DNA from 3 places in the Allobosea sp. TWI1241 genome. Region 3 is predicted to be linked to each of the others. Evidence: predicted binding sites of a transcription regulator. Region 3 holds the regulator's gene; each other region holds the start of a gene.

Region 1 (7,598 bases), on a different contig from region 3:
CGCAATATCTCGCGCGCCGGCTACGATCCCTATGGCGCCGGGCGCTTCCTCGCCTCGCTCGGCCGCAACACCGCCTTCCGGGCCGGGCGCCAAAGCGAGAGCGACCGCAAGCTCGACATGCTGTCGAGCCATCCCTCGACGCCGGAGCGCATCGCCGCCGTGCTCGGCGCAGCACGCCAGATCGGCGCGCCGGGCATCGGCGAGCGCGATGCCGCGCAATGGCTGGCGGCGATCGATGGGCTCGCCTTCGGCGACGATCCGGCCGACGGCATCGTGCGCGGCCGCCGCTACATCAACAGCGCGCTGCGCATCGCCTTCTCCGCGCCAGACGGCTTCGAGCTCGAGGCGGCGCGCGAGATGGTGGTCGGCGTCAGTGCCGACGGCGCCCAGGCGCTGCGCTTCGATTCGGTGGCGCTGCGGGCCGGGCAGACGCTGGAATCCTATGTCGCCTCGGGCTGGATCGACGGCGTCACCACGGATGCGGTGCAGAGCCTGACGGTCGCCGGCCTGCCCGCCGCCGTGACCAGCGGCCAGGGCACGGACTGGCGCTTCCGCCTCGCGGCGGTGCAGGCCGGTCCGCGCGTCTACCGCTTCATCCTCGCCGCCAAGGGCCGCAGCGACCCGGAACGGGCGATGCGCGCCGTGCTCGACAGTTTCCGCACGCTCGCTCCCGGCGAGGCGCAGGCCGTGCGCGCGCCACAACTGCGCATCGTCACGGCCGGCGCCGGCGACACGCCGGCGACCATGGCCGCCCGCATGGCGGTGCAGGACCGCGCGCAGGAGCAGTTCCTGATCCTGAACGGGCTGGAGCGCGGCGCCAGGCTGACGCCGGGCGCGCAGTACAAGATCGTCAGCGAGTGACCTCTCCGCGCCCTCGCGGCGCAGCATCCCGGTCCCCGGAACGCGAAAACCGCACCTGAAACGCAAAAACCCGGCGGACCGCTCCGCCGGGTCTTTTATCGTCCTGTGCAGGACCTTGGTGGAGCGCGGCGCTCAGGCCGCCTCTTCCTGCAGGTCCTCGTCGCCCTCGGCTTCGGCCTCGGCGGCGGCTTCGCCCTTGCCGGCGCGACGCGGCGACTTGGCGAGCTGGCCCTCGATCTTCTTGAGCGCCTCGGTCTCGGTGATCTCGTCCACCGCGGCGATCTCGCGGGTCATGCGATCGATCGCGGCCTCGTAGAGCTGGCGCTCGGAGTAGGACTGCTCGGGCTGGGCCTCGGAGCGGTAGAGATCGCGCACGACCTCGGCGATGGCGACCAGATCGCCGGAATTGATCTTCGCCTCGTATTCCTGGGCGCGGCGCGACCACATGGTGCGCTTGACGCGGGCGCGGCCGGTGAGGGTCGAGAGCGCCTTGCCGACGATATCGGTGTCGGCGAGCTTGCGCAGACCGACGCTGGCCGCCTTCGAGGTCGGCACGCGCAGCGTCATCTTGTCCTTGGCGAAGCTGACCACGAAGAGCTCGAGTTTGAAGCCCGCGACCTCCTGCTCCTCGATCGCCGTGATCTGGCCCACGCCATGGGACGGATAGACGACGAACTCGCCCGTCTTGAAGCCCAGGCGCGCAGCAGCTTTCTTCGCGGTGGTCATGCCGTTTCGACTCCTGATCGTTCCGCCGAAGCGGAGACGCCACTTGCAGCCGCAGGCCGGATGGCCGGCGACCCTCTGCCTGACGCGTCCGCCGGCGGCTTCTGCCGTCCGCGGAGCGCGACACGCTCCCGCAGTCTTCCCGTCTCATGCATCCGGGCGACGAAACGAGGGCAGGGTCCGGATGTTCTGTCCGGCCGCCTTCGGTGACTTCGTCGCTGGAGGTGCCCCGTTTGTGTCAAACGCGCAGGGGCATGCGGAATGGGCTCGACTGTGGCTTGTGGATATCACAAAAACCGCGCCGAATCAAAGGTAAACGAAAAACGACACCCCCGCCGGAGGTTTCCGGCAGGGTTCCGCGAGCGCTCTGACGCAGGGTGAGGCGGCGGTGCGGCGGCCTCGCGCGGGCTCAGTCGCCCTCGCCCGGCTCCGGCGACAGCATGGCCAGCTTGCCGGGCACGCCGTCGAACGCCTTGGCGTCGGCGGGCGACTCCTTCTTCTGGGTGATGTTGGGCCAGCTCGACGCGAATTTCGCATTCAGCTGCAGCCAGGAATCGAGGCCCGGCTCGGTATCCGGCTTGATCGCCTCGGCCGGGCATTCCGGCTCGCAGACGCCGCAGTCGATGCATTCGTCCGGATGGATGACCAGGAAGTTCTCGCCCTCGTAGAAGCAGTCCACCGGACAGACTTCGACGCAGTCCATGTACTTGCACTTGATGCAGTTCTCGGTGACCACATAGGTCATGGGCGCTGTCCTTCCGATCGGGCGGCCAACTCCTTAGAACCGCCGGGGGCGGGGTTCAAGGCTCGCGGCCGGCCGCGACGGGCGACGGGCCCGCCGGTACGCGACGGGCGGGCTGCCTCAGGCAGGCCGGTGCGGATCGCGCAGGCCAAGCGCTCTATCCGGTCGGGTCGAACGGTGCAAGCGACGCATCGCCGCGCCCCGGCCCCTCAAGAACCTCGTAGAGCGCCTGCGCCTGCTCATAGGAGCCGCGGCGCTCGGCAAAGGCGACGAGCCGCACCACCAGGGTCGCATGCGGCAGGGCCAGCGTCAGTACGTCGCCTGGCTTGAGCCCGTGGGCGGGGTTGAGGAGGCGGCGGCCCGCCAGGCGGACATGCCCCTCCTCCACCAGCCGCACGGCCGCGGAGCGCGTCCGCGCGAAACGCGCGAACCAGAGCCATTTGTCGAGGCGCTGCCGGTCCTCGCGCAAGCGCTCGGTCCCCGTCCCGCCCGACGCCGCTCAGCCCTTGCGCCCGTCCGGCCCCTCGAGCTGCGCCTTGAGGGCGAGCAGCTTGGCGAAGGGCGAATCGGGATCGGGCTGGCGCTCGGCCGGACGCGGGCGCTGCGGCTGCTGGAAGCGCTGCTCGCGGCCGCGGTCCTCGCGGCGGCTGCCGCCTTCGGGCCGGTTGCGATCGCGCTCGCGCCGGAATTCGGGCCGCGGCCCGCGCTCGGGACGTCCGCCACCCTCGGCACGCGGCTCACGCGGCTGGCCGCCGGCGCCGTCTTGTGCGGCCGCCGGGCGCTGGCCCGGGCGTCCGCCGTCATGGCGACGGTTGCGGCCACCCTGCTTCTGGGCGTCGCCGCCCTCGGCTCCCCCCTGGCCGGCCGGCGCGCCACGGCGATCGGGACGGCGGCCCCGCTGGCCCTGCTCGGGACGACGCCCGCCCTGATGGCGATGCGGCCGCCAGATCTCGACCTCCTCGGGCGCGGCCGGCTCCGCCGGCTCGGCGACGGCCTCGGCAGCCACGTCGGAGGCGGCGGCATCGAGAGATTCGGCCTCGCCGGACGCTTCAGATGCAGCGACTTCAGCAGATTCGGGCGCGTCAGCGGCAGGCTCGGCCTCGGGCGCGACGGTTTCGGCCGGAGCGGCCTCGGCCTGCTCGGCAAGCTCCGGCGCGGTCAGCACCGGCACTTCGGCGGTCTCGGCGGCGGGAGCGGCCTCGGCCTCCGCAGGGGCGGCCTCCGCGCTCTCGGGCGCATCGGCGTTCAGCGCCTCGACACGCTCCGCCGCGTCGGCAGGCGCGTTCGGATCGGCGGCGGGCGTCGCCACGACGGGCTCCTGGCTCGCGGCGGCGAGCAGCGGCACGGTGATCGCCGGGCCGGGACGCTTCTGCGAGACATAGCCGAGCGAACGCAGGATCGAGGCGAAGTCCTCGCCCGCGCAGCCGACGAGCGAGGTCATCGCGCCGGTGGCGACGAAGCCGTCCTGGTCGGCGGCGCCGGCCGGGGGCTGGCCGGCGGTGACGCCGGGGCGATAGGCGATCGCCGGGCGAATCAGGTCGGCCAGGCGCTCGAGGATATCGACGCGCACGGCGCGCTCGCCGCAGACGCGATAGCCCGCGGCGCGATAGAGCCCCTTGGGCACCGCCTTGTCGGCGGGGAAGGAGGTGCGGCCGGACGCCGCCAGATGCGCGATGTCGTCCAGGCCACCGGTCTCGGGACCGGCCTCCTTGAGCGCCCAGAGCTGGGCGGCCAGGGCGCGCGGCGCCGGCTTCAGCAGGGCCGGCACGTAGAGATGGAAGGCGCCGAAGCGGATGCCGAGCTGGCGCAGGGCGGCGCGGCCGTTCTGCTCGAGCGTCTTCATCTCCTCGCCGACCTTGCTGCGCTCCAGCACGCCGAGCGACTCGGCCGCCTGATAGGCGATGCCGCGGGCGATGCCGGTCAGCGTCTCGGCCGTCTCCAGCAGCTGGAGCGGGCCGAGCAGGCGCGTGACGTGATTCTTCAGCCAGAGCGCGAGACGGGTCTCGATCTGCTCGCGGGCCGGGCCCGGCAGATGATCGTCGACCATCAGGCGCAGGCGCGGCTCCAGAACCTTCTCGCCCGCGACGAGGCGCGCGACGGGCTCGCCGATCCAGCGGATCAGCCCGTCATGCGACAGCACGAAGGCATCGTCGCCGGCCAGCACGACGCGCGAGGCGCGCGATTCCAGCTCGCTCGCCAGCGCCTTCAGCGCGGCCGCGTTCAGCGCCTTCGCTTCAGGGCCGCCCGCCTTGGGGTCGGCAGTGAAGCGGAAGCCTTGCAGCAACCCCACATGCTGGCCCTCGACGAGCACATCGCCCGTCGCGGTGACTTCGGCCTCCAACATCGCATTCTCCCGCAGGCGACGCATCAGCACGCTCGTACGCCGATCGACGAATCGGCTGGCGAGACGCTCGTGCAGCGCGTCCGACAGCTTGTCCTCTACAAGACGCGCCACCCCCTGCCAATGCTCCGGATCAGGCAACCAGTCGGGCCGGTTCGCCACATAGGTCCAGGTGCGCACCTGCGAGATGCGGGCGGAGAGGGTGTCGATCTCGCCATCCGTGCGGTCGAGCACCGCCAGCTGGCGGTCATACCAGTCCGGATCCAGCCGGCCATGGCGCATCAGCCGCAGATAGAGCGTGGTGGCGAGGTCGGCGTGCTGCAGCGGCGCGATCTTGCGATAATCCGGCAGGCCGCAGACCTCCCAGAGCCGCTGCACGGCCGGGCGCCCCTGTGCGAGGCGCGCCACGTCCGGATCGCGAGCCAGGATCTCCAGCGTCGTCATGTCCTCCGCGATCAGTGCGCGCGTCAGGCCCGGCTCCTGCGGCGTGAGGTTGAGGCTGTCGAGCAGGCCGGCGACGGAGCGCATGTCGAGGTCGGAATTGCGCCATTGCAGCTGGCGCACCGGCGCGAAGCGATGCTCCTCGATCGCCTCGACCAGGCCGATGTCGAAGGGCTCGGCCCGGCCGCTGGTGCCGAAGGTGCCGTCGCGGAGATGGCGGCCGGCGCGCCCGGCGATCTGGCCGAACTCGGCCGGATGTAGCTTGCGGTAATGGTGACCGTCATACTTGCTGTCGCCGGCGAAGGCGATGTGATCGACGTCGAGGTTGAGCCCCATGCCGATCGCGTCGGTGGCGATCAGGTAGTCGACGTCGCCCGACTGGTAGATCTCGACCTGGGCGTTGCGGGTGCGCGGGCTGAGCGCGCCGAGCACCACCGCCGCCCCGCCCTTCTGGCGCCGGATCAGCTCGGCGATCGCATAGACCTCCTCGGCCGAGAAGGCGACGATGGCCGAGCGGCGCGGCAGCCGGGTCAGCTTGCGGTCGCCGGCGAAGGAGAGATTCGACAGGCGCGGCCGGCTGACCAGCGTGGCGCCGGGCAGGAGCTGCTCGATCAGCGGCTTCATCGTGCCGGCGCCGATCAGCATGGTCTCGGCGCGGCCGCGATGATTGAGCAGCCGGTCGGTGAAGACATGGCCGCGGTCGAGATCGGCGGCGAGCTGGATCTCGTCGATGGCGACGAAATCGACCGCGAGGTCGCGCGGCATGGCCTCGACCGTGCAGACCCAGAAGCGCGGCCGCTCCGGCTTGATCTTCTCCTCGCCGGTGACGAGCGCCACCGCCTCGGGGCCGACCCGCTCGACCACGCGGGCATAGACCTCGCGCGCCAGCAGCCGCAGCGGCAGGCCGATCATGCCGGTGGGATGCGCGACCATGCGCTCGATGGCGAGATGCGTCTTGCCCGTATTGGTCGGGCCGAGCACGGCCGTCACGCCGCGCGAGCGGAGAGAGGGCGGAAGGGAGCGGGGCGGGATCAAGACGCTGGCACTTCCTGCGGCGTGCGGCGGGGCCCGGTTGGCGGGCTCCGCCAGGGCGGAACGCCCCGGCGGCGGCGCGAGACCCTGCGCCGGCCGGACGGGACGAGCGGAACGAGCCCTGAACGAAACGGGGGCGAATCGCTGACTCGGGACGAATCCGGTTTCGTTCGCGGCGGAACTGCCGCGGCTCGCCGGCCCTCGGGGCCCGTCCGCGCCGCCTCCACGCGCCGGATGTGGACCCTACCCCTCATCTAGGCGCTTTTTCCGCCGGCGGAAGGGCCGGCGGCGGCGGCAGGGTCAGCCGAAGACCTCGCGGAAGACCTCCGCCGCCTCGTCGGGCGCCTCGACATGGACGAAATGGCCGGCGCTCTCGCAGACCGTCACAGCGACCTTATCGAAGAAATCCGGGACGAAGGCGCTCCAGGCGACCGGCAGCACAGGGTCGTGGCGGCCCCAATGCACGCGGGTCGGCTGGTGGATCGGCACAGAGGGCGCCGGGTGGCCGTCGATCGCCGCGAGCCGGGCGGCGTTCTGGCTGCGGTACCAGTCGAAGCCGCCGCGCAGGGTGCCGGGCTTGAGGAAATTGTCGACCCAGAGCTCGAGCACCGGGTCGAAGGCGTTTGTGCGGTGCGACCAGTGCCGGAGGAAATGCGAGAGATAGAGCCGGCAGGTCTCGCGGCTGCTCCCGACCAACTGCTCGGCGAGCGCCAGCTGCTGGAAGGACTGGTACCAGATCTCGTTGACATGGCCGTCGCGGACCCAGGCCTGGCCGACGCCGGGCGTCGGGCAGTTGAAGAACAGCAGCCGGTCGACCTTCTGCGGATGGCGGCGGGCGAGGCCCTGCGCGACATAGGCCCCGACATCGTGCCCGACCACGCCGACGGGCCCGAGGCCCAGCGCCTCGACCAGCGCGGCCATGTCGTCGGCATGGCTGTTGGCGCCGACATCGCTGCGGGGCTCGGGCGATTTCCCGCTGTCGCCGAAGCCGCGCAAATCCGGCACGATCAGCCGGAACGCGTCGCCGAGCCGGTTCATCAGCGGCAGCCAGCTCATCCAGAACTCCGGCCAGCCATGCAGCAGCAGCACAGGCGGCCCGTCACCGATCTCGACGACATGCAGACTGGTATCGCGCACGGCGAGATGACGATGCCTGATGCCCGACGGCACGGCGAAATCGCTGGACATGGCCCCTCCCCGGTCCGATTCCCAAGCGAGGCTAGCCCCGGCCGGGAGCCGGCGGCAATGGCCGCCGGCGCAGCCGTGCCGGATACCGGCCGGTTCAGTCCCGGCGCGCGCTCGCCGTGGTGCCGGGATCCACCTTGAGGCTGGTCGCCTCGATCACCGCGGTGCCGATCATCGTCTTCACTGAGATGCGCACCGGCACCATCAGGCTGGTGCCGGAGACCGGGGCGAGCCAGGTGCTGATCTCGCGATTCTCCGCCATGAACTTGGTCG
Region 2 (7,598 bases), on a different contig from region 3:
GAGCTAGAAGGGCCGACCACGATCGATGCCGGCGGGCTGCTGGTGCTGCCCGGCGGCGTCGACACCCATGTGCATCTCGAGCAGCCCTCCGCCGGCCCGGCGCAGATGTGCGACACCTTCGAGACCGGCACCGCCTCGGCCGCCGCCGGCGGCACCACCACCGTGATCTGCTTCGCCTCGCAATTGCGTGGTCAGTCGCTCAAGACCGCTGTCGCGGATTATCGCGTCGCCGCCGGCAAGTCGCGCGTCGACTACAGCTTCCACCTGACGATCAGCGACCCGACGGACACCGTGCTGCAGGACGAGCTGCCGGGGCTGATCGCGAGCGGCTGCCGCTCGGTCAAGGTCTTCATGACCTATGACGGGATTGGGCTCGACGATGCGCAGCTGATCCGCACGCTGGCCGCCGCGCGCAAGGGCGGCGCGCTGGTCTGCGTCCATGCCGAGCACCATGCGCTGATCGCCTATCTCAGCGAGCGCCTGGTCGCGGCCGGGCTGACCGCGCCGAAATACCATGCCTGGGCCAAGCCGACCGTGGTCGAGCGCGAGGCGATCTCGCGGATCGTGGCGATCGCCGAGGTGCTCGACGTGCCGATCCAGGTCTTCCACGTCTCGGGGCCGGAGCCGGCGGCGGAGATCGCCCGCGCCCAGGCGCGCGGCATGAAGGTCTGGGGCGAGACCTGCCCGCAATACCTCACCATCACCGCGGCCGATCTCGACCGGCCGGGCTTCGAGGGCGCGAAGTTCATGTTCGGCCCCGCCCCGCGCGGCCCGGCCGAGGCGGAAGGCCTGTGGGCGGCGATCCGGGCCGGCACGATCGGCGTCATCTCCTCCGACCACGCCCCGACGCGCTTCGACGACCCGCGCGGCAAGAAGGTCGCCGGAGAGAACGGGCCGTTCAACAAGGTGCCGAACGGCATCCCCGGCCTTGCCACCCGGCTGCCGCTGATCTTCCACGAGGGCGTGGGCAAGGGCCATATCGACCTGTCGAAATTCGTCGACCTCGTCGCGACGCGCCCGGCCAAGCTCTACGGGCTCTATCCGAAGAAGGGCACGATCGCGGTCGGATCCGACGCCGACCTCGTGCTGTTCGACCCCGCCGCGCGGCAGGTGCTGACCAATACCGGCCAGCATCACGGCAGCGACTACACGCCCTATGAGGGGCGCGAGGTCACCGGCAAGGTCGTCGCCACCTATCTGCGCGGCCGCTGCGTCTTCGAGAACGACAGGGTCACCGGCCCGGTCGGCGGCGGCGCCTTCGTGGCGCGCGCGCCCTATGCCGAGATCGCCCCGCGCGGCGTCTTCCCCATCCCCTTCGACCCGGTCACCGGCACGATCGTCGGCGAGGCCCTGCCGCACGCCGCCGAGTGATCCAGCCCTTTCCCAAGCCCCCGCCATCGGAGCCGACCATGACCTTCAGCCTGTCCCGCCGCAGCCTCCTCGCCGGCTCGGCCGCCGCCGCCGTCACCGGCTTCCCCAACGTGCTGCGCGCCCAGACGCGCGAGATCTTCATCGGCGGCCCGGCCTCGCCGGGGCTGACCGACGTGCTCTTCCCGCTCATCGAGAAGAAGCACAACATGAAGATCCTGTTCGAGGGCACCAACTCGCTGATCAACCTCGAGAAGATCCGCAACAACAAGGATCGTCCCACCATGACGGTGACGATGATGGACGATCCGGTGCTGGTGCTCGCCCAGCGCGAAAAGCTGATCGAGAAGCTGCCGGCGGAGGTCACCAACCTCGCCCAGCTCTCCGCCGCCGCCAAGCCGAACGAGGCGATGTGGGCCAACTGGTGCCAGCCGATGTGCTCGGCCTCGCACAACACCAAGAGCGTGCCGGGCGGCGTCGCCAGCTATGCCGATTTCTGGGACAAGAAATACCGCGACGGGCTGATCCTGATCTCGATGCGCATCACCCAGGCGGTGGCGCCGCTTCTGGCCGCGACGCAGCTCGCCACCGGCAAGCCGCTGGCCGAGTGCCTGAAGCTGGCCGACGAGGGCTTCGGCAAGCTCAAGGAGCTCAAGCCGAACATCCTGCAGGTCTCGACCAATGCGCCGCAGGCGCAGCAGCTGCTCGAGACCGGCGAGTGCATGGCCTATCTCGCGCCCGATTCCCGCTCGACCCTGTTCCGCAAGGCGGCGGGCGCGCCGGTCGACCAGTCCTATCCGAAGGAGGGCGTCATCGCGATGCCGGCCGGCGTGGCGCTGGTCGCCAATGGCCCCAACAAGGATCTCGGCATCACCTTCATCAACGAACTGCTCAGCGCCGAGACGCAGGCGACCGTCGCCAAGGCCTTCTTCTCCAAGCCGACCAACACCGCGACCAAGCTGCCCGAGGGCCTGAGCTTCCCGGAGATGGTGGTGCTCGACTGGGAGTATTTCGCCGACAACCGCAATCGCTGGATCGAGCGCTTCGAGCGCGAGGTCGCTGCCCGATGAATGCGCTCGCCATCGCGGCCCCCGGCCCGACGACCGAGGCGCCCGCGACGGCGCCGCCGGCCGCCCATGTCGAGATCCGGCAGCTCGGCAAGCGCTTCGGCGCCAACACCGTGCTGCAGGACCTGGCACTCTCGGTCGGCCAGGGAGAGTTCATCTCCCTGCTCGGCCCCTCCGGCTGCGGCAAGACCACGCTGCTGCGGCTGATCGCCGGGCTGATGCTGCCCGACACCGGCACGATCACCATCGGCGGGCGCGACCTGACGCGCACGCCGCCCCACAAGCGCAATGTCGGCGTGGTCTTCCAGAACTACGCGCTCTTCCCGCATCTCACCGTCGCCGAGAATGTCGGCTTCGGCCTGCGCAACCGCCGCATCGGCGGCGAGGAGCTCAAGCGGCGCGTCGACGAGGCGCTGGCGCTGGTGCGCATGCAGGCCTTCGCGGAGCGCTCGGTCACCGCGCTCTCCGGCGGCCAGCAGCAGCGCATCGCCGTCGCCCGCGCCATCGCGGTCGAGCCGGCGATCCTGCTGCTCGACGAACCCTTCTCGGCGCTGGACCGCAAGCTGCGCGAGACCATGCAGATCGAGCTGCGCCATATCCTGCGCGATCTCGGCATCACCTCGATCTTCGTCACGCACGACCAGGACGAGGCGCTGGTGATGAGCGACCGCATCGCCGTGATGAACCAGGGCCAGATCGAGCATTTCGGCGCGCCGAGCGCGATCTATACCCATCCCGCCAGCCTGTTCGTGCTGGAATTCGTCGGCCAGTCGACGCGGCTGCCCGGCCTCGTCACCCGCACGGAGGGCGACCAGGTCGAGGTCGAGACCGCGCTCGGCCGGCTGCGCGCGCCGGGCGGCTACCTCGCCGGCAGCCGCGTCGTCGTCGCGGTGCGGCCCGAGGCCGTGACGCTCGGCGAAGGGCCGGTGGCGGAGTTCAACATGATCAAGGCGCCGCTCGCCGACATCGTCTATCTCGGCGCCAAGACCCAGCTGCACTTCAAGGGTCCCGAGGGCGAGGCGATCCAGGTCGACCTGGCGCGGCTGCCGCAGGGCGGGCTCGCCGCCGGCGCGGAGCTCTCGCTGCGCTGGCGCATCGCCGACACCATGCTGTTCCCCGCGCCATGAGCACGCTTCCCCTCGCCGCCGCCGGGGCCTCTCCCCCCCGCCGCATCACCCTCGACCCGCGCTTCGTCATGGCGCTGCCGGGGCTGCTGTTCATGGGGCTGGTCTTCGCCTTCCCGCTGGTGCTGCTGATGTCGAAGAGCGTCCAGGGACCGGACGGGCTGTCGCTGGCCGGCTACGGCCGCATCCTCGGCGATGCCTATTATCGCGGCGTCATCTGGGATTCGCTGACGCTCGCCTTCCGCGTCACGCTGATCACGCTGCTGCTCGGCTATCCGGCGGCCTATGCGCTGGCCCGCGCCAAGGGCACGCTGCAGGTCTTCCTGTTCGCGCTGGTCTTCCTGCCGCTGACGGTCAGCATCATCGTCAAGACCTTCGGGCTGACCATCATGTTCCGGCGCGAGGGCATCCTGAACTGGTTCCTCGTCAACACCGGCCTGATCGACGCGCCGATGCGCTTCGTCTTCACCGAGATGAGCCTGGTGATCGGCATGGTCAACGTGTTCCTGCCCTTCCTGATCCTGCCGCTCTATTCGGTGATGCGCATGCTCGACACACGCTATCTCGACGCGGCGGCGACACTCGGCACCTCGCCGCTCCATAGCTTCCTGCGGGTCTTCCTGCCGCTGACCATGCCGGGCGTGATCGCCGGCGCCTCGATCGTCTTCGCGCTCTCGGTGGCGGCCTATGTCACGCCGGGGCTGCTGATCGGCGAGCGCTACATGACGATGTCGATGGTGATGGCCAAGGCCTTCCTCAACTTCCGCGACTACCAGCTCGGCTCGGCCATGGCCTGCATCATGCTGGTGATCGCGCTGACCATCGTCTTCCTGTCGAGCTTCCTCACCCGCAATCTCGAAGCGAAGGGACGCTAGCCATGGCCGCCCTCGCCCGCCTCTTCGCCGGCCTGATGCTCTTCCTGGTGCTGGTCTTCCTGCTGGTGCCGATCGCGATCGTGATCCCGATCTCCTTCTCGGAATCCACGGTGTTCTCCTTCCCGCCCAGCGGCTTCTCGCTGCGCTGGTACGAGAACATCCGCAACGCCGACGGGATCATCAAGGCGCTGTGGCTCTCTACGCAGATCGCGGCGCTCTCGACCGCGATCTCACTGGTGCTGGGCACGCTGTGCTCGATCGCGATCATGCGCGGCGCGGTGCCCGGCGCGCGGCTGATCACCACCTTCATGATCTCGCCGCTGATGATCCCCGGCCTCGTGCTCGGCATCGCCTTCCTGCACGCGGCGCGCGAGGTCGGCCTGCGCGACGGCTATGGGCCGCTGCTGCTCGCCCATGTCGTGGTGACGATGCCGTTCATCATGCGCACCGTGCTGGCGAGCCTCGCCCTGTTCGACTTCACCATGGTCGACGCGGCGCGGATGCTCGGCTGCTCCTATCCGGCGGCGCTGTGGCGGGCGCTGGTGCCCAATATCCTGCCGGGCTTCGTCTCGGGCGCGCTCTTCGCCTTCATCGTCTCCTTCGACAACTACCCGGTGTCGATCTTCCTGGTCGACGTGCACACCAAGACCCTGCCGATCCAGCTGCTGAACCAGCTCGAGATGTCGCCGGACCCGACGCTCGCCGCCGTGGCGACGGTGATGATCGTGCTGACGATCGCGGCGCTGTTCGTCTGCGACCGGCTGGTCGGCCTGCGGCGCATGGCGGCGGTCTGACGCATCCCGCGGGCCGCCCTCGCCGCGGCGGCCCGCTATCCCCTCCGCGATACGCGACCGGCGGGCGGTACAAAGCCGACTCGCCTTCGCCCGCGACCTTCGTTAAAAGAACAAAACACGAACACAACCTGGTCCACCCATGCCGCCTTCCGAAACAGTGCGCGCACTCCGCCGATCCGTTTCCGCCACGCTTGCAGAGCCTGGGGCGGCGGGGCCATCCGCGCCCAGGAATGCCGCCGCTCCGGTCGGGTTCGGCTGCGAGGTGCTGGACGTCTGGCTGGGCGGGGGGCTCGCCCGGGCCGCGCTGCACGAGATCTGCGCGCCGGCGAGCGCCATCCGCCCCGTCGCCACGCTGGTCGCGCTCGGGCTGGCCTGCCGGGCCGCCGGGGCGCGGCCGGTGCTGTGGATCCGCCAGGATGCGGGGCGCTTCGAGGTCGGCGGCCCCTATCCGGCGGGGCTGGCGGAGCTCGGCCTGGCACCCGACCGGCTGCTGCTGATGCGCGGTCGCGACAGCGAGGCCGTGCTGCGCGCCGGCGTCGACGCCGCCCGCTCCGCCGCGCTCGGCGCCGTACTGATCGAGCCCTGGGGCGAGCCCGCCCGGCTGGACCTGACGACCAGCCGCCGCCTGCTGCTCGCCGCCGAGCAGTCCGGCGTCTTTACGCTGCTGCTGCGGGCGGGCGGGCCGATCGCCAGCGCTGCGCTGACCCGCTGGCGGGTGGCGCCGCTGCCCTCACGCCCGCGGGAGGCGGCGGCGCCGGGCGATCCGGCCTTCAGCCTGGCGCTGCTGCGCCATCGTGGCGGCATCGAACCCCGGGAGTGGAGCATGGAGTGGAATCGTGGAAGCCGATCGTTCCAGCCGCACGAACAGCCCCGCCTCGCCGCTACCGCCGGTCCTCGCCGCCCCGCGCCGGCGCTATCTGGCGGTGTGGCTGCCTTTCCTGGCGACAGACCGGCTGCGGCGGCGCGAGCGGGCGACGGGCGCCGACGCGCCGGATGAGCGGCCGCTGGTCCTCGCCGCGCGCCAGGGCAACGCGCTGCGGCTGGTCGACTGCGACCAGCGCGCGGTGGCGCTGGGCCTGACGCGGGGCATGACCCTGGCCGATGCCCGCGCCCGCCTGCCCGATCTGCGCGCCATGCCGGCCGAGCCGGAGCAGGACCGCATCCTGCTGGAACGGCTCGCCCTGGCCTGCGAGCGCTTCACTCCGCTGGTCGCCTATGATCCGCCGCAGGGGCTGATGCTCGACATCACCGGCTGCGCGCATCTCTTCGGCGGCGAGGCCGGGCTGCTGGCGCGGCTGGGCGAGCGGCTGGGAGCGGCAGGCCTTGCGCAGCGCTGCGCCATCGCCGGCACGCCCGAGGCTGCCCACGCCCTGTCCCGCCATGGCCGCGGCGGCATCGTCCCGCCCGGCGAGGACCGCCTCGCCACGGCGGCGCTGCCGGTCGCGGCGCTGGCTCTGCCGGCCGAGACGGTGGTCGCCCTGTCGCGCGCCGGCCTGCGCCGCATCGCCGATCTGGCGCGCCTGCCCGCCGCCGCGCTGGCGGCCCGCTTCGGCGGCGCACTGACCACGCGGCTGCGGCGCGTGGTCGGCGAGGAGGATGTCCGCATCACGCCGGTGCGGCCGCTGCCCGACTGCGTGGCGGAGCGGCACTTCGCCGATCCGGTGGCCGACATGGCGGTGATCGAGGCGGAGGTCGCCGCCCTCGCCGCCGAGGCTGGGCGCGAACTGGAGCGGCGCGGCCAGGGCGGTCGGCGCTTCGAGATCGCGCTGTTCCGCACCGACGGGGCTGTCCGGCGCCTCGCCGTCGAGACCGGGCGGCCGGTACGCGACACCGGCACGCTGCTGCGCCTCTGGCGCGAGCGGGTGGCGAGCCTGGCCGATCCGCTCGATCCCGGCTTCGGCTTCGACGCGATCCGCCTCGGCGTGCCGCTCTGCGAAAGCCTCGTCGCGCCGCAGATCGATCTCGAGCGCGGCGACAGGGGCGAGGACGACATCGCCGACCTGCTCGCCCGACTGGCCGTCCGCTTCGGACGCGACCGGATCCTGCGCTTTGCCAGCCGCGACAGCCATGATCCGCTGCGCCAGGCCCGGCTGGTGAGCGCCCTCGCCGCAGCGGGGCCGCCGCCGGACTGGCCGGCTTCGCCACAGGGCGACCCGCCGGCGCGCCCGCTCTACCTGTTCGAGCCGCCGCAACCGGTCGAGACCCTGTCGGAGGTGCCGGACGGCCCGCCCATGCGCTTCCTGTGGCGGCGACGGCAGCACCGCATCATCCATGCGGAGGGGCCGGAGCGGATCGCGCCGGAATGGTGGCGCGGCGAGGGCCGGCAGGAGGTGCGCGACTATTACCGCCTCGAGGACGAGGCCGGGCAGC
Region 3 (7,598 bases):
CGCTCGGACAGGGCCGGCATGCGCTCGCGGGCGCCGGCATCGAGCAGGGCGGCGGCCTTGGGCTCCAGCGCCAGCGGCCGGCTTGCATAGAGATAAGAGGCGCTGTCGATCAACTCGATCAGCGTCTTGGCGCGCTCCTGCAGGCCGGGCATGGCGGCGCGCAGCTTGGCTTCGAGCGCCGTATCCAGCGTCTCGCCGAGCCCGCGGGCGGGGCCGATCTCGCCCCAGATCGCCTTCAGCCCGTCGATCAGCTCGTCGGTCGAGGCCTGGCGCATGTAGAGCCCGTTGAGGTTCTCCAGTTTGGCGTAGTCGAAGCGCGAGGGCGACCGGCCGATCGAGGAGAGGTTGAACAGGGCGATCATCTCCTCGGTCGAGAAGATCTCCTGGTCGCCATGGCTCCAGCCGAGGCGCAGGAGGTAGTTGCGCACAGCCACCGGCAGATAGCCCATCGAGCGATAGGCATCGACGCCGAGCGCGCCGTGGCGCTTCGAGAGCTTGGCGCCGTCCGGCCCGTGGATCAGCGGGATGTGCGACATGCTCGGCACGCTCCAGCCCATCGCCTGGTAGATCTGGGTCTGGCGGGCGGCGTTGGTCAGGTGGTCGTCGCCGCGGATGATATGGGTGACGCCCATGTCGTGATCGTCGACCACCACGGCGAGCATATAGGTCGGCGTGCCGTCCGAGCGCAGCAGCACGAGGTCGTCGAGATTCTCGTTCTGCCAGACGACGCGGCCCTGGACCTCGTCCTCGACGACCGTCTCGCCGGTCTGCTCGGCCTTGAGGCGGATCACAGGCTTGACGCCGGCCGGCGCCTCCGACGGATCACGATCGCGCCAGCGCCCGTCATAGCGCAGCGGCTTGCCCTCGGCGCGCGCCTTCTCGCGCATCTCCTCGAGCTCCTGCGGCGTGGCGTAGCAGTAATAGGCCTTGCCGGCGGCGAGCATCTGCTCGGCGACCTCGCGATGGCGGGCGGCGCGCTGGAACTGGTAGACCGTCTGCCCGTCCCAATCGAGGCCGAGCCAGGACAGCCCGTCGAGGATCGCGGCGATCGCGGCGTCCGTCGAGCGCTCGCGGTCGGTGTCCTCGATGCGCAGCAGCATGCGGCCGCCGTGACGGCGCGCGTAGAGCCAGTTGAACAGTGCGGTGCGGGCCCCGCCGATATGGAGGAATCCGGTGGGCGACGGCGCAAAGCGCGTGACGACCTCATCGCTCATGAAGGAAGGCTCCGGGAAACGGCGAAACAAGGGGAGACGGCGAAGGGCGCGATGCGCCCGGCCGGGCTGACATCCGGCGCGGCCGCTGTAACATGCCCGGGCCGCCGCCGTTAAGCGCCTTCCTGCGCCGGCGCGGCGAGGGGAGGCCGCGAGGGGGGCAATGGCGTCCATCCCGCCCGAGCGCCGTGGGGTGGCGCGGGCTGCCGGCCTCGTCCTGGCGGGCGGGGCGGGGCGAACGCGTCCCGACTGGTCGCCCGCGATCCTGCTCCATACCTTCTGGAACGGCCTGCGCGGCGCGCTGGCGCTGGAGATCGAGCGGCGGCGGCTGTTCAACTGGCTGCCGGTGCCGCTCGGGATCGGCGTCCTGCTGTATTTCCTCGCCGATGGCGAGCCGGGCCTGGCAGCGCCGCTCTTCGGGGCAGGGCTGTTCGGCGCCGCGGCGCTCGCCTTCAGCCGGACGCGGCGCGGGGCGATGGCGACCTGCGTCGCGCTCGCTGCCGCCTTCGTCGGCTTCGCGGCAGGGGTCTGGCGCAGCGCCGAGGTCGCCGCACCCATCCTGGCCCGTCCGCATGTCGGGCGGGTGAGCGGCTTCGTCGAGAGCCTGGAGCAGCGGGAGAAGGGCGTCAGGCTGGTGCTGCTGGTCACGAGCCTCGCAGGCGTGGCGGAGCCGGCGCGGCCGCGGCGGGTGCGCGTCTCGGCCAATGTCACCGGGCTGCGGCCGGGCGACCACCTGCTGGCGACGGCCCGGCTGCTGCCGCCGCCCGGCCCGGCGCGTCCCGGCGGCTACGATTTCGCGCGCGACGCCTTCTTTCGCGGCATCGGCGCGGTCGGCAACATCGTCGGCAAGGTCGTGCTCTCGCCGGCGGAGCAGCCCATGCCGTCCGCCTTGCGCCGGCAGGTGCTGATCGACGATGCCCGCAACGTGCTGACCGCGCGCATCGCCGCGATCGGGGGCGGGCAGGCGGGCGCGATGGGCGCGGCGCTGGTCACCGGCAAGCGCGGGCTGATCAGCGAGAGCACCAATATCGACCTGCGGGCAGCGGGGATCTACCACATCGTCTCGATCTCCGGCCTGCATATGGTGCTCGCCGCCGGGACGATCTTCTGGCTGGTGCGGGCTCTGCTCTGCGCCTCGCAGACGCTGGCGCTGGCCTGGCCGGTCAAGAAGATCGCGGCGCTGGCCGCGATGAGCGGCGCTGTTGCCTATTGCGTTTTCTCCGGTGCCGAGGTCGCGACCGTGCGCTCGCTGATCATGACGCTGGTGATGCTGGGCGCGATCCTCGTCGACCGCCCGGCGCTGAGCATGCGCAATCTCGCGCTCGCCGCGATCATCGTGCTGCTGCGTGAGCCGGAGGCGCTGCTCGGCCCGAGCTTCCAGATGTCGTTCGGGGCGGTCGCGGCCCTGATCGCCTTTGCCGAGCGCTGGCAGGCCCGCGCGCCCGATGCCAAGGCGGCGAACTGGCCCTGGCCGCTGCGGCCGCTCTGGCTCTCGGCGGTCGGCATCGTCACCACCACCATGGTGGCGACCGCGGCGACGGCGCCTTATGGCGTCTATCATTTCCAGGTCTTCAATCCGTTCGGCCTGCTCGGCAATGCGCTGGCCCTGCCCTTCGTCTCGCTGGTGGTGATGCCGGCGGCGGTGTTCGGCGTGCTGGCCTATCCGTTCGGGCTCGACTGGCCGGCCTGGGCGGCGATGGGCTGGGCCTCGGAGCTCGTACTGAAACTCGCGCACTGGGTCGCGGGAATGGAGCGCTCGACGGTGGTGCTGCCGGCCTTCGGGCCCGCGGCGCTAGTGGCGTTTTCGCTGGCGCTGCTCTGGCTGACACTCTGGACCACGGCGATCCGCTATCTCGCGGCGCTGCCGCTGCTCGCCGGCCTCGCCGTCGCCGCGGCGCCGGCCCGCCCCGACATCCTGATCGAGCGCGACGGTTCCGGCATGCTGGTGCGCGGTGCGGATGGGCGGCTGGTGCTGGCCGGGCGGCCGAGCCGCTTCGTGCTGGCGCAATGGCTGCTGGCGGACGGGGATTCGCGGGCGCCCGACGATCCCGGCCTGCGCAGCGGCGCGGCCTGCGACACGCGCGGCTGCGTCATCCGGCTCGCGGACGGCCGCAGCGTCGCCTATGCGCGCGACCGCATCGCGCTGGCCGAGGATTGTGGGCGTGCCGATCTGGTGGTGACGCCGCTCTATGCCAACGGCGCCTGCGCGGCCCGGCTGATCGACCGGGCGGTGCTGCGCCGCGACGGCGCCGTCAGCTATCGCACCGCCGGCGGCGGCTGGACCGCCTTCACCGCCGAGGACGCCACCCGTCGGCGGCCCTGGACCCGCCCGCAGCCGGAGCCGTCCCCCGCGGCCTCGACCGCCGGGCGGCCGCCACAGTCCCGCGTCACGGCCACGCCGCCTGCGGCGGCCACGGCCCCATCCGTCCCGGACGAGGCCGAGCGGCTTCAGTAGCGCCGCATCAGATTGACCAGCCGGCCCTGGATACGAACGCGATCGGGACCGAGCACGCGGGTCTCATAGGCCGGATTCGCCGCTTCGAGCGCGATGGAGGAGCCGCGCTTGCGCAGCCGCTTCAGCGTCGCTTCCTCGTCGTCGATCAGCGCGACGATGATGTCGCCCGTATTGGCGGTGTCCTGCTTGCGGATCACCACCGTGTCGCCGTCGAGGATGCCGGCCTCGACCATCGAATCGCCGCGGACCTCGAGCGCGAAATGCTCGCCGGTGCCCAGCATGTCGGCGGGCAGGGAGACGGCGTGGCTGCGGCTCTGGATCGCCGAGATCGGCACGCCGGCGGCGATGCGGCCCATCACCGGGATCGAGACCGTGCCGCGGCCATCCTCCTCGGCGGCACGCGGCCGCGCCGGCGCGACAGGGGCCGCAGGGGCGGGCGGCGGCGTCTGGCCGAGGCCGCCCTGTACCACAGAGGGGCTGAAGCGCGGGCGCTGCTGGCCCGGCGCGGCGCCGCCCATATTGTCCGGCATCTTGATCACCTCCAGCGCGCGGGCCCGGTTGGGCAGGCGCCGGATGAAGCCGCGCTCCTCCAGCGCCATGATCAGGCGGTGGATGCCGGATTTGGATCGCAGGTCGAGCGCGTCCTTCATCTCGTCGAAGGAGGGCGGCACGCCGGATTCGCGCAGGCGCTCATGGATGAAACGGAGCAGTTCCGACTGTTTGCGTGTCAGCATGACGGAGGTGCGCGCCTTTCAGGCTGGATTCGAAACAAAGCCTGAACAGGATAGCTGTTCTCTTTGTGTTCCGCAAGGTCGCCGGGCGAGGGCCGGCCGGCGCGCGCCGGCCTCAGCGCAGCCGCAGGATCCGACAGGGATCGCCGGCCTTCGCCGCCGGCGCGTTCACCGGGCGCACGACCAGCGCATCGGCCCGCGCCATGGTGGCGAGCATGGAGGAATCCTGGCGCGGGAAGGGCGTGGCGACCGGCCCGTCCGCGCCCTGCTCGAGCGTCGCGCGCAGATAGTCCTGGCGCTCGTCGTTCGCCGGCAGGTCGACGGCGATGCTGGCGCGCTCGCTGCGGTCCCGCGCCGGGTCGGCGAGGCCGAGCAGCGCCTCGACCAGCGGCACGGCGAAGAGATGGCCGCAGACGATCGAGGAGACCGGGTTGCCCGGCAGGCCGAGCACGACCATGCGCTCGATCACGCCGGTCATCATCGGCTTGCCGGGGCGCATGGCGATGCGCCAGAAGCCCGGCGTCATGCCCTGGGCGGCGAGGGCCGCGCGCACCAGGTCGTGCTCACCGACCGAGGCGCCGCCGAGCGTGACCAGTACGTCGGCACCGGCCCGGCGCGCCGCGCCGATCCGCGCGGCGAGGTCGGCATGGTCGTCGCGGGCGATGCCGAGATCGAGCGGCGTGCCGCCGGCCTGCGCGACCAGGGCGGCCAGCGCGAAACCGTTCGAGGCGACGATCTGGTCGGGCCCGGTCTCTTCGCCCGGGCTGACGAGTTCGTCGCCGGTGGCGAGGATGGCGACCAGCGGCCGGCGCCGCACCGGCAGCGAGGCGTGTCCCATGGCGGCGGCGAGCGCGAGCGTCGCCGGGTCGAGCCTGCGTCCGGCGGCGAGCAGCCTGTCGCCCTGGCTGAAGTCGAGCCCGGCGGCGCGCACGAACCTTCCGGGCGCGACCTGCGCCAGCACGCGGATGCTGGGGCTGCCGACGCCCTCGGCATCCTCCTGCATCAGCACGGCGTCGGCGCCCTCGGGCAGGGGGGCGCCGGTGAAGATGCGCACAGCCTCCCCGGGGCCGACCGCGCCGGAAAAGCGCTTGCCCGCGGCCGATTCGCCGATGACCGCGAGCGTCCTGCCGGGCTGGAGGTCGGCGGCGCGGGCGGCGTAGCCATCCATGGCCGAATTCGCGAAAGGCGGCTGGGTGCGCAGCGCCGCGAGATCCTCGGCAAGCACGCGGCCGATGCAGTCGGCGAGCGGCAGCCGCTCCGTGCCCGTCGGTCCCGGAACGCTCTTCAGCAGCGCGGCCAGCGCGGCATCGACCGGGGTCAGGCTCATGCCGCGGGGCCCGGATCGGCGAGGTCGTAGGCGCCGGACTTGCCGCCGGATTTGTGGACGAGGCGCACGCCCTCGATCTGCATGGCGCGATCGACCGCCTTCACCATGTCGTAGACGGTGAGGCAGGCGACGCTGACGGCGGTGAGCGCCTCCATCTCGACGCCGGTCTTGCCGGTCAGCCGGACCTCGGCGCGCACGGTGACGCCGGGCAGCGCCTCGTCGATCTCCAGCTCGACCGCGATCTTGCTGAGCAGCAGCGGGTGGCAGAGCGGGATCAGCTCATGGGCGCGCTTGGCGGCCATGATGCCGGCGAGGCGGGCGGTGCCGAGCACGTCGCCCTTCTTGGCCTCGCCGTCGCGGACGATGGCGAGGGTCGCGGCCTGCATGACGACGCGGCCTTCGGCGACCGCGACGCGCTGCGTCTCGGCCTTGTCGCCGACGTCGACCATATGGGCCTCGCCCTTGTGGTCGAGATGGGTGAGGCCGCTCACGCCGCGGCCTCGGCGGCGCCGGTCAGAAGCGCGCGGGTCGCGGCGGCGACGTCGTGCTGCCGCATCAGGCTCTCGCCGACGAGGAAGGTGTTCACGCCACAGGCTTGCAGGCGGACGATGTCCGCATGCGTGAAGATGCCGCTCTCGCCGACGAGGACACGGTCCTTCGGCACGCGCGGGGCGAGCCGTTCGGTCACCGTCAGGCTGACCTCGAAACTGCGCAGGTCGCGGTTGTTGATGCCGACCAGCGGTGTGTCGAGCGCCAGCGCCCGGTCGAGTTCCGCCTCGTCATGGACCTCGGCCAGCACCGCCATGCCGAGCGCCTTCGCCGTCGCAGCAAGCTCGCGCGCGGCGGCATCGTCGAGGCTCGCCATGATCAGCAGGATGCAGTCCGCGCCCCAGCTGCGGGCCTCGAAGACCTGATAGGGCTCGAACATGAAGTCCTTGCGCAGGCCGGGCAGGCCGGAGGCCTGGCGCGCCTGGTCGAGGAATTCCGGCCGGCCCTCGAAGGAGGGCGTGTCGGTCAGCACCGAGAGGCAGGCGGCGCCGCCCTCGGCATAGGCGCGGGCCAGCGCCGGCGGGTCGAAATCGGGGCGGATCAGGCCCTTTGACGGGCTCGCCTTCTTGATCTCGGCGATCAGCGCCGGAGCGCCGTCGCGATGCTTGGCTTCCAGCGCGCCGAGAAAGTCGCGCGGCGGCGGCATGGCGGCGGCGCGCCGCTCGATCTCGACCTGCGGCACGGCTTCCCGCGCGGCTGCGATCTCCGCGCGCTTGTAGGTCTCGATCCGCTTCAGGATGTCCGACATCGCGGCCTCACGCGTTCGAGGCGGCGACGAGGGTCGCCAGCGCTGCCTTGGCCTTGCCGCCGTCGATCGCGGCATAGGCCTGGGCCAGGCCGTCCTGCAGCGTTGCGGCCTTGCCCGCCACGACCAGGGCTGCGGCGGCATTGAAGGCGGCGATGTCGCGATAGGCGCTGCGGGCGCCGTCGAGCACCGCGCGCAGCGCCTCGGCATTATGCTCGGGCTCGCCGCCGCGCAGGTCCTCCGGCCGGGCGCGGGCAATGCCGACATCCTCGGGCGCGATGGTGAACTGCTCGATCCGGCCGTCCTTGAGCGCGACGACGCGGGTCGGGCCGGTGGTGGTGATCTCGTCGAGCCCGTCGGAGCCGGTGACGGCCCAGACGCTCTGCGAGCCGAGCGCGGCCAGGACCTTCACCATCGGCTCGAGCCAGGTCTCGGAGAAGGCGCCGACGAGCTGGCGGCGCACGCCGGCCGGGTTCGAGAGCGGGCCGAGCAGGTTGAAGATGGTGCGGGTGCCGAGCTCGGTGCGCACCGGCGCGACATGGCGCATCGAAGCGTGGTGGCTCGGCGCGAACATGAAGCC

Evidence for each region. The regulator LexA, encoded in region 3, represses DNA repair genes until DNA is damaged. The targets are predictions, from matches to a motif close to TGTTCNNNNTGTGTTCNG.
Region 1: a site for LexA is predicted at 6,251-6,268, ahead of ABE438_RS09040 (helicase-related protein). Genes of this name have one in related genera too.
Region 2: a site for LexA is predicted at 5,335-5,352, ahead of ABE438_RS18410 (ImuA family protein). Genes of this name have one in related genera too.

What each region holds. Positions count from the first base shown of each region.
Region 1 covers NZ_JBDJKW010000005.1:171,796-179,393, forward strand. Annotated here, with positions in the region: gene ABE438_RS09020 (M48 family metalloprotease) at 1-861, shown strand, start outside; gene ABE438_RS09025 (CarD family transcriptional regulator) at 994-1,587, opposite strand; gene fdxA (ferredoxin FdxA) at 1,994-2,329, opposite strand; gene ABE438_RS09035 (RNA-binding S4 domain-containing protein) at 2,484-2,795, opposite strand; gene ABE438_RS09040 (helicase-related protein) at 2,826-6,140, opposite strand; gene ABE438_RS09045 (alpha/beta fold hydrolase) at 6,441-7,328, opposite strand; gene ABE438_RS09050 (DUF3108 domain-containing protein) at 7,423-7,598, opposite strand, start outside.
Region 2 covers NZ_JBDJKW010000018.1:54,596-62,193, forward strand. Annotated here, with positions in the region: gene hydA (dihydropyrimidinase) at 1-1,371, shown strand, start outside; gene ABE438_RS18390 (extracellular solute-binding protein) at 1,410-2,438, shown strand; gene ABE438_RS18395 (ABC transporter ATP-binding protein) at 2,435-3,562, shown strand; gene ABE438_RS18400 (ABC transporter permease) at 3,559-4,434, shown strand; gene ABE438_RS18405 (ABC transporter permease) at 4,437-5,228, shown strand; gene ABE438_RS18410 (ImuA family protein) at 5,491-6,225, shown strand; gene ABE438_RS18415 (Y-family DNA polymerase) at 6,152-7,598, shown strand, end outside.
Region 3 covers NZ_JBDJKW010000002.1:76,607-84,204, forward strand. Annotated here, with positions in the region: gene gltX (glutamate--tRNA ligase) at 1-1,214, opposite strand, end outside; gene ABE438_RS03385 (ComEC/Rec2 family competence protein) at 1,375-3,666, shown strand; gene lexA (transcriptional repressor LexA) at 3,660-4,400, opposite strand; gene ABE438_RS03395 (molybdopterin molybdotransferase MoeA) at 4,513-5,724, opposite strand; gene moaC (cyclic pyranopterin monophosphate synthase MoaC) at 5,721-6,215, opposite strand; gene trpC (indole-3-glycerol phosphate synthase TrpC) at 6,212-7,021, opposite strand; gene trpD (anthranilate phosphoribosyltransferase) at 7,029-7,598, opposite strand, start outside.